Regions from separate parts of the Pseudodesulfovibrio piezophilus C1TLV30 genome, predicted to be linked through region 2. Evidence: riboswitches for the same ligand, from Rfam matches in the RefSeq annotation. Region 2 holds a riboswitch; the other holds the start of a gene.
What was found. A riboswitch is a leader RNA that binds a small molecule or an ion and turns the genes downstream of it on or off. The one in region 2 is predicted to bind cobalamin.
Positions count from the first base shown of each region.

Region 1: it holds a riboswitch for cobalamin, as region 2 does, so the genes downstream of both, BN4_RS16375 (sirohydrochlorin cobaltochelatase) here and BN4_RS06855 (ribonucleoside triphosphate reductase) in region 2, are expected to answer to the same signal.

Region 1 is NC_020409.1:3,550,238-3,557,761, forward strand. It holds gene cobI (precorrin-2 C(20)-methyltransferase) at 1-77, opposite strand, end outside; gene BN4_RS16360 (ABC transporter substrate-binding protein) at 134-1,039, opposite strand; gene BN4_RS16365 (ABC transporter ATP-binding protein) at 1,043-1,828, opposite strand; gene BN4_RS16370 (FecCD family ABC transporter permease) at 1,821-2,858, opposite strand; gene BN4_RS16375 (sirohydrochlorin cobaltochelatase) at 2,867-3,856, opposite strand; cobalamin riboswitch at 3,988-4,168, opposite strand; gene BN4_RS16380 (chemotaxis protein CheA) at 4,183-5,859, opposite strand; gene BN4_RS16385 (Hpt domain-containing protein) at 5,875-6,600, opposite strand; gene BN4_RS16390 (response regulator) at 6,616-7,011, opposite strand; gene BN4_RS16395 (TrmH family RNA methyltransferase) at 7,325-7,524, shown strand, end outside.
Region 2 is NC_020409.1:1,424,862-1,432,385, reverse strand. It holds gene modA (molybdate ABC transporter substrate-binding protein) at 1-318, opposite strand, end outside; gene BN4_RS06870 (ATP-binding cassette domain-containing protein) at 329-1,021, opposite strand; gene BN4_RS06865 (TOBE domain-containing protein) at 1,174-2,232, shown strand; gene BN4_RS06860 (hypothetical protein) at 2,375-2,602, opposite strand; gene BN4_RS06855 (ribonucleoside triphosphate reductase) at 2,621-4,684, opposite strand; cobalamin riboswitch at 4,855-5,032, opposite strand; gene metE (5-methyltetrahydropteroyltriglutamate--homocysteine S-methyltransferase) at 5,219-7,489, opposite strand.

The DNA.
Region 1 (7,524 bases), 1.5 Mb from region 2:
AGGGCGCGTACTGCTTTGAGGGTCAGTAGTTCCGGGTCGCCGGGGCCGACGCCTATACCGTAAAGAGTGCCTTTCATGGTCAATTCGTTATCCTTTTCTGTTACTGTTTTCGGGCTTGCCGAAGGGGGATTTTCTAATGATTGCCTGTTGGATGGAGCAGGCGATAGACGGTATCAATGCCTTTGAGCAATCGCATGGTTGGCCGGGAAACAATATGTTCATCAACGAGGAATACGTTGCGATCTCGGACAGCCTTGATACGTGATGAAGCGGGACCGGAAGCGATATCACGGACGCTGACTTCATTCATGGGGCCGAATTGGGCAAGATAAACATCAATATTGGCTGATTTCATCAACATCCTTTCCATGCCGTATGATGCGATATTGGTTCCATGCCGAGGCCTGGCGTCATAGGCGATATTGATGCCTCCGGCCATTTCAACAACAAAAATTGGCATGGAACTGGGAGAGAATGTTGAATATTTTCTATGGATGGATTCGAAGAAGACGTGGGGGCGTTCTTCCTTGGGGATACGATTAATCCGCTGCATATCCATCTCCAATCCCTCTTTGAAATTGCTTACCATTCTTTCGGCCTGGAGTTCTCTGCCTGTCAGTCGTCCGAGGGTGCGCCAGTATGTGTACATGGCATCAATGGTATTCGGTTGCAGGGCCAATACCTGAATACCGTGTCTTTTCAGAGCACTCCAGAGAGCTGGGTAGCCTCGGGACTGCATAGGGCGGATGAGGACGAGGTCCGGTTTGGCCGCGAGAAACTTTTCGACACCGTCGTGGGTGCTGAATTGCTCTTTGCTCAGGGCGATGGAGGGATAGTCCTCATTTTGTGTTACACCGATGATTTCGTCTTCGAGGCCGAGGTTGAAGAGGTTTTCCGTGTGTGCGGCATAGAGGGAGATGATACGGGTAAAAGGTTTTTCGAAAAAGAAACGAGTTCCCACATCATCACGCATTTGTCCTGCGTGAGCAGAGGTACAGTACAGAAGGAGAAAAAAGAGAGTGAAGAGAAAGCGTTTCAACGGTTATTCCTTGTATTCATAAATTATGACGTGGGTGTTCAATTCAGATTCCCACACATGGGCGGTGACTCCGAAGACTTCTTGTATGGTTTCGGTGGTCAGGGCTTCGGAGGGAGTGCCGAAGGAGTGGAGCGTCCCGTCGTTCAGAACCATGATCCTGTCACAATGGGCTGAAGCCATGTTGAGATCGTGCAGGACTGCGACGATCGTATGGTTTTCCGTATGGGCCAGTCGTTTGAGTTCGGCCATGGATGCCAAAGTATGCCGAATGTCCATACTCGAAGTGGGTTCATCGAGCAAGAGGCCCGGTGTGCTCTGTGCCAGGGCTCGTGCAAAGATCGTCCGCTGCCTTTCCCCACCTGAAAGATGGAAAAGAGCACGATTTCCCAGAAGGGTTATATCCATTGTGTTCATGGCTGCTTCAACGGCTTCTCGATCACCTTTCGTAGGTCGGGAGAACCGGGGAATATATGGGTGGCGACCCATGAAAACGATCTCTTCGACCGTGAATGGAAAATTGAAATTGAATTCCTGTGGCACAGTGGCGGTCAAGCGTGCCAGCTCTTCTGAAGAAAAGGTTTCCATGGGTGAATCGTTTATCAGGATACGCCCGTTTTGGGGTGAGAGGTGCCCGGCAACAAGGTCAAGCAGCGTGGATTTACCACTGCCGTTTGGCCCGACAATGGCATGGAAATATCCCGGTTCGAAAGTGACATTCAGGTTATGCAGGACAGTGGAAGAGTCATATCCGAAGTCGATACCCTCAAGGGTATAGGTGACCTTATTCATATCGGCGCTCTTTTCCTGCCCTGCTGAAAATCCAGCAGAAAATTGGCCCGCCGATGAGCGCGGTCAAGACTCCAATGGGAACTTCATGGGGCAGGATGGTACGAGTCAGGGTGTCGGCCCCGAGCAGCAGCAGTGCTCCACCGAGTCCGGAAGCTGGGATCAGCCATCGGTTGTCAGAACCAACGAGCAGGCGCATGAGATGGGGGACAATGAGCCCTACAAAACCGATAATGCCGGAGACCGAAACGCAGACTGCGCTGATTAAGGAGGCGGTCAGCAGAAGAATCAACCGTGTTTGCCGGGTATTGACGCCAAGGCTCCTGGCGGAACGTGATCCGAGACTCATGATATTCAGATCTCGTGAAAAAAAGAGGCACAGGGCACATCCTGTCAGCGTCGTCCCCATAGTCAGAGTGGCATCGATCCATGTTCGGGATGTCAGGCTCCCCATCAGCCAGAAGACGATGGACGCCACGCGTTCATCAGCCATGTATTTGATGAAGCTTATTCCGGCAGAGAGAATGGCGGAAACAATAACACCGGATAGGATAAGGTTAGATGGAGTGAGATCTCCGTCCCTGCCGGACATGGCAAAGACGGCGAAGAGAGTTGCAGCGGCGCCAATGAAAGCCATGAGGCAGAGCGTTGCCGGACCACAGAAATTCAGGCCGAGAAGCAATGACAGTGCAGCTCCGAAGGCGGCTCCTGAGGAGACTCCAAGGGTAAACGGATCAGCAAGCGGATTGAGAAGTAATCCTTGAAAGACCGTTCCGGAGAGAGCCAGCCCGAAACCGACCGCAACCGCAGTCATGATCCGAGGCAGACGAACATCCATGACAATGCTGATATGCAGAGGATCAATCGGTATCGCCGCTTCCCGTATTTCCCCACAGAGGATTCGGAAGACCTCACCCGGAGTAATGGGGATGAATCCCATGCCGATGGACATGATCATCAGAAGGCCCAGAACCAGGGTCATTCCGATAAGGACCAGCCCCCGTGGGGCATGGATACGAAAAGCGGCGAACATGTATTCAGCTACCGCAGGAGATGCTTTTGAGACATGGCATCGTTGAGATGCGCGGCATAGATAGCGGCCCAGGAGTCCACGGAGCCAAGACCACGCAAGCGTGTTGTGACGGTAAAACCTGCCTGAGTAAGCATTGTTTTCCATGAATCGTCTTCACTACCAGCCATATCATTGGTTGCATGATCTCCGGCGACAATCATGAAAGGTTGCAGAAGGATTGTCCGTTTTCCTGATTTTTTAAGGTCGGCCAGCATGTCGTTGAAGTCGGGAAATCCTTCCACGCAGGCGACAAATACAGGGTATTCATGGGTGGCCCGCATTTCGCGTTGAAATTCAGCGTAAATACCGGTGGAGAAGAAATCGTTGCCGTGGCCCATATACACCAATGCGGCATCAAGCTTCCGGGCTTCGTCAACATCGCCCTTGAGTGCTTGGACAGCAACGGCAATATCTTCGGTATAGGGATGTTGGTCGCCGGGCATGCCGAGGGCCGGTCTTCCCAGAGCCAGCTTTTTGAAAGGTTGGGATTTTGCTTTGACTGTCCTGATGGAGCGCAGGCTGGTCATCAGGTTTTTGAGGTCCTGAAATTCCTCACCTGCGAAGACATGCAGGGATTGAACTGTAATATCTTTGAAACCGTCATTCTGGAGTTCCGCTATCGTTGCCAGTGGGCTTTTCACTGTGAGCATTTCTTGGGGAATACTCGTATGGGCTTTTTGCCATTCCAAATCATTTTGACGTCCATGCCAGATGGAACGGATGATACTGGAAGTGAAAGCCAATCGGACAGGAATATCCGGGTGCGCTTTTTCAATGGTTGATTTAATATTCAGGATCGAACCAAGAGCTTGAGGATAGGATGTTCCAAAAGCCGCAAGGACAATTGCTTTTTTTGTTGGTCCCTCTTTATGGTGCCCTGCTATAGCTGCATTTGGAAAAAGCAGGAGGCAAGCCAGAAGCAATGAAAGCGGGATAGAACGGTGCCTGGAAAAGATCATGTTTCCTCCCTGGAAAGGAAGGGCTGTTAGGGGGAAATAAAGAAACCCCTCCCTCAATATCTTTTGAGGAAGGGGAACCGTTTTTTCCCTTCAGAATACCTGTGGCGGCAAGCCCACGTACCACCGAGGCAAACCAATATCGTTTTCAGGCAGGTCTTCCGGCTGGCTCCTCCTGTTTTCGCCTTCCCAGTACTTGGACCAGTGGCATGTCAAGAAAACAGTTCGGCAGAGCGTCACGGCGGCGGGTCCGCTCCCGATTCACACGGGATTCCCTATCAAGTCCATTCGGACACCTGAAGGACTGTCTACTATGCCTTTTAGTGGAGTCACGTCAAGGTCTGTTGGTTCTCGGTATGCAGTCTGTCCTGGAAGTTCTGGAGCATCTCTTCAGTATTGATAACCAAGGCATCGGATTCTCCCATCATGCCAAAGCCGAGAATGGGAACATGGAATATTTCTTCTATTGGGACGGTAAATCCTGTTATCACGACTTGTTGCTGTTTGAGCACTTCGTCTACCAATATGGCCGCTTTGTAATCCCCGACTCGTACCACGATGGCTTGCGCCATTTGAATATCGGTGATCTCTGGTTCCAGATCAAGTAGGTCGGCCAGCCGGAGTAAAGAATGAATTTCGCCACGGACATCGACGGTCTCCCTGCCATCGGGCAGATGCACGACTTCGTGGTTTCGTGGCATGTAAATTTCAACAACATCGCGGCTGGGAACGATGAATGTGTCGCCACCAACCTTACAGACCAAAGCATCGACAATTCCTTCATTGGCTGAACGATCCAATGGGATGGAAATGATGAAGGCAGCTCCTTTTCCCAATTCACTTTCGATGAGCACATCTCCATCAAGGGTGTTGCGAATGGAGTTGACCACTGCGTCCATGCCAACGCCACGTCCTGAGACATCCGTGATTTTTTCAGCTGTGGAGAAGCCGGACTGGAGGACAAACTGGAGGATTTCGTCGGTCTTGTATTCTGTATCCGGTTCAGCGAGGCCTTTTTCAATGGCTTTATTCAGGATACGGTCCGGGTCGAGACCACGCCCGTCATCACGAACCTCAATGAAGGCGTTATCTCCTTTCCTCCAGGCGGTGAGCGTCACACGCCCGACTTCATTCTTGCCTGCTTCGAGACGCCCTTCAGTCGTTTCAAGTCCGTGATCCACTGCGTTTCGCAAGAGGTGAACCAAAGGTTCATTAAGGCTTTCCACGATAGTTTTATCCAGATGAAGGTCATCGCCATGCACGGTAAAGTCGAGCTTTTTGCCGATTTTTTGGCTTAGACTTTTTACCAGTCGATGCATAGGCATGAATATTTGCTTTAGCGGCACAAGGCGGATGGCATCCACTTCCTGTTGCAGCAGGCCGATGACATTGTCCAGTTCACGCAATGAAGAACTGACTCTGTCAAGATTCATGGTTCCGCCTTGAGCTATGACAGCGTAAGTGACCATGAGTTTGCCGACCAGTTCTATAACTCTGTCCAGGCGGTCAGTCGGGACGCGGATGGAAGAGATGGCCTGGGATGACGAAGCCTTTTCCTGGCGTGTTTTCCCTTTTGCCGGCTCGTTTGCTTCCGTTTCTGCGGGAGGGGAGGGAGAGGCTGCGGTCGGCATTTCCGTTTCGGCAGGTTCTTCTTCAAACGCCTTGGCTGCCTCTTCTTCAGATTCTTCACGAAATTCTTTGGGTGCTGAGGGGCTTCTCTCGGTTATTCCCAATGCGGGAGAGCCATCCTGAAGATACCCTCCCATGGCGAAGAGAAATCGTTTCTGTGCTTCACAAATTCCGAGCATGGCGGTGATTATATCGTCATTGATTGGGGTAATCCCATCAACAAGCATATCAAGCAGGGCTATGACGCCAGCACTGGAAAGCTTCATATTAGACAGCCCCAGTGCATCAACGGCCCCATCGGCATTTTGCCCGGTCGCCGCCACGTCGAGAATTTGTTTCTCGATATCTTCAATGCACTGAATAATGCTGTCCTGCATAGATTCTCCCGCAGACTATTGAGTTGTAAAATAAGTGTCTCGGTCCGGGTAGACCGCGATGGTCGAATCAAAACCCCAGCCATAGAGCGTTTGTTTTGCATCGGCAGTCAGGCAACATGTGGCTATCTTGAAAGTCGTGCCCATACTTGCCACTGCCCCCCATGCTGTTGAGCCGAAAGTGAGGACTTCCGAAAGATCGAGAAGAATACGGTCTCCCGGTTCAACTCCCATGATGGCAGACAGGATAGGCTTGTACTGGAGTTCAAGGTGGACTCGTGGGTCCTTGACATGCACGATGGTGACGTCTTCTTGTATCTCCACGGAAACCCCGGCTCCGACTGTTTCCGTCTCTGTCTGCCCGCTGCTGGAGGCTGCCGTGATCAGACCAAGTACCTCTTCCTGTTCCTCTTCATCGACATCGTTGTCTCTGAGTTGTTCAAGAACCTGGAATATCATGTTGACCCCACGCGAGAGCAGCGTGACGTTCTCGGGAGAACTGACGACCTCACCTGCCTGAACCTTTTTCAGGAAGTCTTCGATTTTGTGGGTGAAGTGTGACGCGGGTTCAAAACCAGCCATGAAGCCGGTGACCCCTTTAATGGTATGCAGAGGGCGGGCGAGGATTTCAATTCCTTCGCTTATATTGGAGCCTTCCAACATCTCCAATCCCTCCATTACCTGGGGGTAATACTTGTCATTGACCTCGGAGAAGAACTCCTCGACCATTGGGTCATCACTCATAGAATCGTTCCTGTGTTATTTGTTCAAAAGTCCGAGTTTTTCTAGCTCCCTGTACAGTTTTTCCTTGGCAACAGGTTTGACGATGTAGGCAGAGGCTTCGCCATCGTAAAAAGTTCTGATAACTGTTTGCGGATCATCCAGGGCCGTTGTCATGATGACTTTGGCCTTTGGGGTGAGGTGCTCTTTTTCTTCCATGGTGCGAATTCGGTTAAGTGCTTCTATCCCATCGACTTCCGGCATCATGATATCCATGAGAATCAGCTCATATGGATTTTTTTCGACATGTGCGAGTTTAAATGCCTCTACTGCTTCTCGCCCATTGACGACAATATCAACATCGAAGAGTGTCATCAGAAATGACCTCAAAACTTTTCGACTCAAAAACTCATCTTCCACTATGAGCGCTCTCATCTCGTTCTCCCGTATGCAGCATGATACGTACGCTTCAACATCTCTTTTCGTATGTAATCGAAAAATTTGTCAATATGGTGATTAAAAAATATAACGAACTTGTTTGTTGCAGTTTGACCCATTCCGATTTTTCCTCTCATGTCCAGTCCGCTTCCAGTTACTATGGGGGTTTCGATAGACTAGTTTATTTTTCTGTAAAGAGGCAACTCTTTCGGAAAAGCGTCTTCAAATTTTGTCATATGAGTTGCTTTCCTGTGCTGGTTGGAGGGTGGAGACTTGCTAAACCGGGGGTGAATCGGGTACCAAGCTCGGCATGTCTCGTAAAATTACAGAAAAAAGAAAGCAGAAGATTGATAAAGTCCTGTCCCAGAGGCAGAAAGATCTGACTCTCGTGATGGACAACATATGGGATCCACATAATGTTTCCGCTGTGCTGCGGAGTTGTGATGCCTTTGGCGTCTTTGATGTTCATCTCTATTACACCACATCACAATGGCCGGATCTGGGCAAGAA
Region 2 (7,524 bases):
TGCGAATGCCAGGACAAGTTTTCCCTTTCCCAATTCCTGCCGGACCGACAGGGAAAGGTTATTGCCCACCAGAAAAGACTCATCGCCTAAGACGAGATCAACCTTGCCGCTTTGCTTTGCAAGCATGAGCACACGCCCCATATTCCCGAATAGGATATCAAGCGACCTTCCGGTTTCATGTTTGTAGGCGGCGTTAAGGGCGTTGACCATTTTCTTGTACCCAGCGCCGGATGCAATCACAGCATTTTCAGCGTGGGCAGGCAAAATCATTATTAGAAGGAGGAGGAGTGAGGCACAAAGTGCACGCGGCTGTGACATGAGAATTCCTTTATAAATATGCTGAAGTGTTTGGATACAGGAGATTATTGTGCAGGTGGTATTGGCGAGAGAGCCAGTCTGGCGCTATCTGGCCATTTTCTAGAGCCATAATAGCGTCACCGAGTAAATTTGCCTCCCGCAGGTCGTGAGTGACATGGATGATGGGGATATTGAGCGAAGTCTTAAGGTCAGCCAAAAGACCGCATAAAAAAGAGCGTGTCTTAACGTCCAGAGCGGAAAAAGGTTCATCCAGCAAAAGAAGATCCGGCTGGCTGGCAAGAGCCTGACAGAATGCGGCCCGCTGCCTTTCTCCGCCGGATATGCTGTGTGGGCGCTCTCGCCGTAAATGGTAGATTCCAAAGGTGTGCATCAACTCATCAATATGGATGGTGTTTGATGCTCCGAAGTTGATGTTTTGGCGGATGTCCATATGTGGGAAAAGAGTATATTCTTGGAAGACAAGACCTATTTTTCTCTTGTTTGTGGGCATGGAGTATCCTTTGTGCATCTCAACCCACGGTGTGTTATTGAAAAAAAGAGTTCCTGTGTCAGGCGCTTCAAGACCCGCTATAAGTCGAATCAGTGATGTTTTCCCCGCTCCGGATGGACCGACAATGGCGGTCAGTTGTCCAGGGTGGCAGGAAAAGGACGTGGAGAGAGTGAAGTGTTTCAATCTTTTTGTAATATCAATATACAGAGACATATTTCCTCCTTTCCTGGTCGGTTATAGGTTTTTTGCATCCCCACCTTGTACCATTCTCGTAAATTCCCTATGGTTTGTGCGTCTCTTCGGCAAGCGCGTCACGAGAAACTGCAAACTCGTGACTTGACGATATAGATGCAGCAGTGAGAGCCATGAAAAGAACTGACAAGACCTGTCCACGAGAGTTTTTTAGCGTATCGGAACACGTCAGTTATCTTGAACCCGTTCAAATTCGTCATTTGGAAAAAGCGTTTACTGACTGGAAGGGGGTAGCAAAACGCGCCAACAGTGTGTTGGCGCGTGAGCGAATGTGGCTTATCTTTGTGCTTCTGCGGCATACAGGAGCGCGTTTGGGAGAGGTCTTATCTCTTGATGACACAGAAGCTTTTGATAAAAGCGGGCCACTGGTTCGTCTCGGAGGGGGGGATCGAGTTCGCGAGGTTCCGTTGGCAGAAGATTTTTATTCGGAAGTAATGGATATCCTGGAGAGTCCTATGGGGTGTGGACTTCGGGGAAGTTTCTTTCATGTTGACCCAGGGTATTTTCGGCGTATTTGCTATGCGCGAGGAAAGGAATGTGGATTGCCAAAAGAGCTGGTTGGTCCCAATGCCCTCCGTAATACCAGAGCTATAGAAATGCTTCGAGCCGGTGTCCCCATCACCATTGTCAAGGATATTCTTGGTCAGTCTTCACTCGATTTAACAGCACATTTCCAACAGTTCTCACGGGAAGACATTCGGTCCATAGTGGATTCAGCGCATCAGGCAATGCGCCAAAGGACAAGCGCTCGAAATTCCTTTATTGGGCATGTCCTTCAGATAACCTTTGATGCGGTTATGGCTGAAGTCGTGCTCGAAACCCGATCCGGTATCAGAGTCTGCGCAGTTATTACGGCGGAAAGTTTGCGTAATTTGAAGATAACGGAAGGGACTCCGGTTATTGCGACAGTCAAGGCGCCATTGGTCAATGTCATAAAGAGTCTGCACACTCCGGTAGGGAGTGCTCGCAATCGATTTTCTGCCCGAGTCATGCGTGTTACCGGGGCAACGGTTATCTCTGAAATATTAGGGCAACTTCCTGATGGGACTGAGGTTTGCGCTCTTGTTTCGACACATAGAGCAGATTCCCTTGCCCTTCAGCCAGGCGAGACCGTCGAATTCTGGTTCAAGTCCCTCTCTGTAGTGCTCAATACGGTCCAGCTGTGGGATTGATCGAGGGCATTTTCAGAAGCGATTCGGTTTTTTAGGCAAGAACAAGCCCTGCAATGCATTGTGGTATTGCAGGGCTTGTTCGTTTTGAGTCGGAAGAGAGCGTGGTGCCACTTGTGGCATGGCAGACGCTTTTGAAGCCGGTTCATTGTCCGTTGGAATCTTTTGCCAACTCGCTGATTGTCCCTAGAGCCTTACCGCGCGTTTGGGCCAGCTTTTTCCATTTCCGTTTTTCCTTTTTCAATGCCTCGATCGTGTGCAGCAGATTTTGGACAGTCTGCGCCGGGTATCCGTGTGTACCACGTTTTCCCCTGCGTACTTCCTCATCGTTCCGTTGCCGGATAGCGGCGATCTGATTGGCGTCAAGGATCATTGGAGCGTTTCCGTTGTTTTATGCCGTTGCGCAGAATGTCTTTTGCGTATATTCGATGCGATCTTTGTATTCTTCCTGCTTGCCCTTGTTCCAGCGTCCAACAGGGCGGTAATAGCCGACAACACGAGTATAGACCTCTGTCTCCTTGTTGCATGTCGGGCAATCGAAGTGTTCACCATATATATATCCGTGGTCCTCGCACACTGAGAATGTCGGCGTGACAGAGATATACGGAATTTTCGTCTTGCTCATGGCCTTGAGCAGGAAGCTTTTCACACTTTCCTCATCTGGAGCTGCTTCACCAAGGAAGGTGTGGAAGACGGTCCCGCCATTATAGAGAGTCTGAAGGTTGTTCTGATGTTCCAGGGCAAAAAAGACATCTGAACTCGCCCCCACGGGAAGCAAGGTGGAGTTGGTGTAATAAGGTGTTTCTCCGCCGGAAGTATAAATGTCCGAGTAGAGTTCCTTGTCTATCTTGGCCAGGCGGTAGCAGGTTCCTTCTCCTGGGGTAGCTTCAAGGTTATAGAGATTTCCGGTTTCTTCCTGGAATTCCACGACCAGCTTCCGCAGGAGATTGAGGGTACGCTGCATCAGTCTTGAACCGGATTCCGAGTCGACACCTTTTCCAAGCAGATTCATGCAGGCTTCGTGTCCACCGATCAGACCGATGGTCGAAAAATGCCCTTTGAATCCGTTCTTGAGATAGCGGCGGGAGAACGGGAACATGCCGGCATCAAGATTTTTTTCAACGATCTTTCGCTTGTATTCCAATGATTCACTGGCCAAATGAGCATATTCGGTCACCAGTTCGAAATAGTCTTCTTCATTGTGGGCGAGGTAGGCCAGTTTGGACAGGTTTAAAGTGACTACACCAATAGAGCCGGTCAGGTCTCCGGCACCGAAGAGGCCACCTGTTTTCTTGCGAATTTCACGGAGGTCCATCTGCAAGCGGCAGCACATGGAGCGCACGTCTTCCGGATTCAGGTCGGAATTAATGAAGTTCTGGAAGTAGGGAGCACCGTATTTGGCGGTCATTTTCAGGAGGAGTTTCCCCTCTTCTGATTCCCATGGGAAATCTTCGGTCACGTTGTACGTGGGGATAGGGAAGGAGAAGATTCGTCCGTCAGCATCACCTTCGAGCATGACTTCGAGAAACGCCTTGTTGATCATGGCCATTTCTTCAGCATATTCCCCATAGGTGGAATCCTGGAGTTGCCCGCCGATAATGATCGCTTCCTTGGCTATATGGGCAGGGGGGACCACATCGAACGTGAAATTGGTAAACGGGCTTTGGCCACCCCAGCGGGATGTGGCATTGAGGTTATGCAGCAGTTTTTGAATCTGTTGCTTGACCTCGGTATAGCCAAGTCCGTCATGCCGGATGAATGGTGCCAGGTAGGTATCCACGTTGTTGAATGCCTGGGCACCTGCCCATTCGTTTTGAAGGGTGCCGAGGAAATTGACTATTTGGCCGCATGCGGCATCGAAATGCTTGGCTGGAGTGGAAGAGCAGCGGTCGCGGAGGTTAAATCCTTCCAGAAGAAGGTCTCGCAGGCTCCATCCAGAGCAATATCCGGCCAGTCCGAATGAGAGGTCATGGATGTGAAAGTACCCATGGGTATGGGCCATACGGACTTCTTCCGGGTATTTTTCCAGCATGTAGCGGGCCTGAACCGAGCCAGCCATATGCAGGATAAGCCCCTGATAGGAATGGACCATGTTCGAGTTTTCACTGACGCGCCAATCGACATTGTTCAGATAGCTCTCAGTGACGCTGGCGATGTCGAGAAAAGCCTGGTCTTGTGACCGCATTTCCCGACGTTTTTCACGATATATGATATAGCGTTCGGCAACTTTGTACAGTCTGGCTTCCATGAGCACTTGCTGGACCATATCCTGGACTTGCTCCTGCTCAGGGGAGTCGACGCCGATAAGTTTCTTTTCAACTTTTCCGGCCAGGCGTTCCGCAAGGAGGGGATCTTTGATTCCACTTCCTTTGAGAGCTTTGAAGATTGCGTCGCCAATACGTTTGGTCGACCATGTTTCGATGCATCCGTCGCGTTTTTGAATTTGAATAGGCATAAGTATCTCTTTGCAAGCAGTCAGCGCGGACTGGTTCAAGGAGAGACGAGTCTCTCGGTGAACTGCTCGTGTGGTTGCCAGAAAATTTCGATGACAGAATCATGGAAAAGCGGCAACAGTTTGTCGGGTGTACACGTTCGTATCCATCTGCGGGTTCCGCGGACCGCATCCGGCAAGAAACGCTTCAGGTAGGTCTTCTGGCTTTCCTCGTCCGCTCCGCCTTCCCGCCGTGCGGCAGTGGCTTGTGGAGTCGGTTTTTCTCTTGAGGATTACAGCGGCGGGACCGCTCCGGTTTCACACCGGATTCCCTGTTATGGCTCAACAGCCACCTGAAGGACATCGTGATCGGGATAAGGTAGCGTAAGCTCCGAGAGAGTGCAAGGAGGTGGATGAAGTTGAGAGAGTATTTGAGAACATTATGGGAAGATATGTGTTTAGTATATTGAAATACAACAGATAAAAAACTCTTTTTTTGAGCTGGAATTCTGGATTCCTGCGCCGGAGTCATCTGACCCAGGCGCAGGAAAATGACACTTATTCGTATTCCTTTCTCAGGCGTTTGGCTGCTGAGACCATATTTTTCAGAGACTCCAAAGTTTCAGGCCAGTCTCGGGTTTTCAGACCACAATCAGGGTTTATCCACAATCTCTCTGGAGGAATCACCGTGAGAGCTTTTTGCAGGAGTGAGTATATTTCGTCTGTCGAAGGGACTCTCGGGCTGTGGATGTCGTAGACACCCGGCCCGATTTCAGCTGGATACTGGTAGGCTTTGAAGGCTTCGAGCAGGTCCATGCCGCTACGACTCGCTTCAATGCTGATGACATCGGCATCCATCTCGGCAATTGATTTCATGATGACATTGAACTCACTGTAGCACATGTGCGAATGTATTTGAGTGGTATCCTTCACGCCGGAAGAAGTCAGCCGGAAGCAGTCCACAGCCCAGCGCAGATAGTGCTCATGCTCGTTGTGGCGAAGTGGCATTCCTTCACGCAACGCTGCTTCATCTATTTGGATAATCCCGATACCGGCGGATTCCAGATCAAGCACTTCATCGCGAATGGCCAATGCTATCTGCTGGCATACTTCACTCCGGGGTATGTCGTTGCGAACAAAGCTCCAGCAGAGGATCGTGACCGGCCCTGTCAGCATCCCTTTCAGAGGCTTATCGGTCAGTTTCTGAGCATGATCGGCCCAAGCCACGGTCATTTTTTCAGGGCGTGATACATCACCAAAGATGATGGGCGGCTTGACGCATCGGCTCCCGTAACTTTGCACCCAGCCATTGGAAGTGAAGCAGAATCCCTTGAGTTGTTGGCCAAAGTATTCGACCATATCGTTTCGTTCGGGTTCCCCATGAACCAAAACATCAAGGTCCAATTCCTCCTGCCGATCAACCACTGTTGCGATATGGGACTGCATTGCTGTTGTATAGGTTGACTCGCTTATCTCACCTTTCTTGAATTTCAGTCGTGTCTTCCGTATTTCGCTCGTCTGTGGATAGGAGCCAATGGTTGTCGTGGGAAAGAGTGGAAGTTTGAATCGTGCTCGCTGCACAAGGGAACGTGCGGCAAAAGGCGATGTGCGAGTGTACATCTCCGGTGTCAAAGCCTGAATTCTATTGCGGGTGGCTGAGTCCATAACATCTGCATGAATTGCCCGAGCTTCCAGTGCAGCCTTGTTCTCCTTGATCAGTCGGGGTGGGGCGGATTCAAGCATGTTTTGCTTGAGCGCTGCAATCTCGTCGCATTTTTGTACGGCGAAGGCCATCCAGTCACGCAATTTCGGGTCTAGATTCTCTTCGACGGTGATATCGACAGGGGAATGCAGAAGCGAGCAGCTTGAGCCAACCATGATTTGGTCTGTAGCGAGAGTCTGCCTCGCAGTGTTCAGGGTGTGGGATGCTGCTTCGAGGTCGGTTTTCCATATATTTCTTCCATCCACCAACCCCAGGGAGAGAGTGAGATTGGGTGGAATTCTGGATAGGACCGTTGTCAATTGGTCCGGTCCTCGGACCATGTCGATATGGAGTCCATTGATCGGCAGTGAAAGGGCCAGGTCAAGATTGTCGTCAAGTTCACCAAAGTAGGACGTGAGAAGCAGGGGTGTGCCCTTGGCCGCGGCCTTGAGTTTGGCATAGGCGAAGGGGAAAGCCGTGCGCGCTTCCTCGGGGATGTCTGTGCACAGGATTGGTTCGTCAATTTGAATCCATGCGCTGTGCGGTGCCAGTTCTGAAAGGATGTCGCAATAGACCGTTGTCATGCGTTCAAGATGGTCCCACCGTGTGCTTCCATCGACCTCTTTTGCCAGCATGAGAAAGGTGATCGGGCCGACCAGAACAGGTTTCGGTGAATAGCCGAGGTCTTTCGCCATCAGAACATCGGCCAGCAGTTGGCCGTTGTTCTTTTTGAAAGGGGTGTGCCGGGACAGTTCAGGCACAATGTAATGGTAGTTTGAGTCAAACCATTTGGTCATTTCCATGGCCGGAATGCTCTGTTCCACATCCCCTCGTGCCATCTGAAAATAGGTTTCGAGATCAAGCAAGGTGCCGTCCCAGCCGAATCTTTGAGGGATGGCACCAAGCATGGCAAGAGTGTCAAGGACATGGTCGTACAGGGAGAAATCCCCGATTGCGATCAGGTCCATACCTGCCTTGGACTGAAGTTCCCAGTGGTGTTTCTTGAGTTGGTCAGCAGTGGAAAGGAGTTCGTTCTCCTGTATTTCGCCTCGCCAATACTTTTCAAGAGTCCATTTCAATTCTCGGTTTACTCCCATTCTGGGAAAACCCAATACGTGCGCGTTCATGTCTACTCCGTGTTTCCGGGTGAAAGACAAAGAGC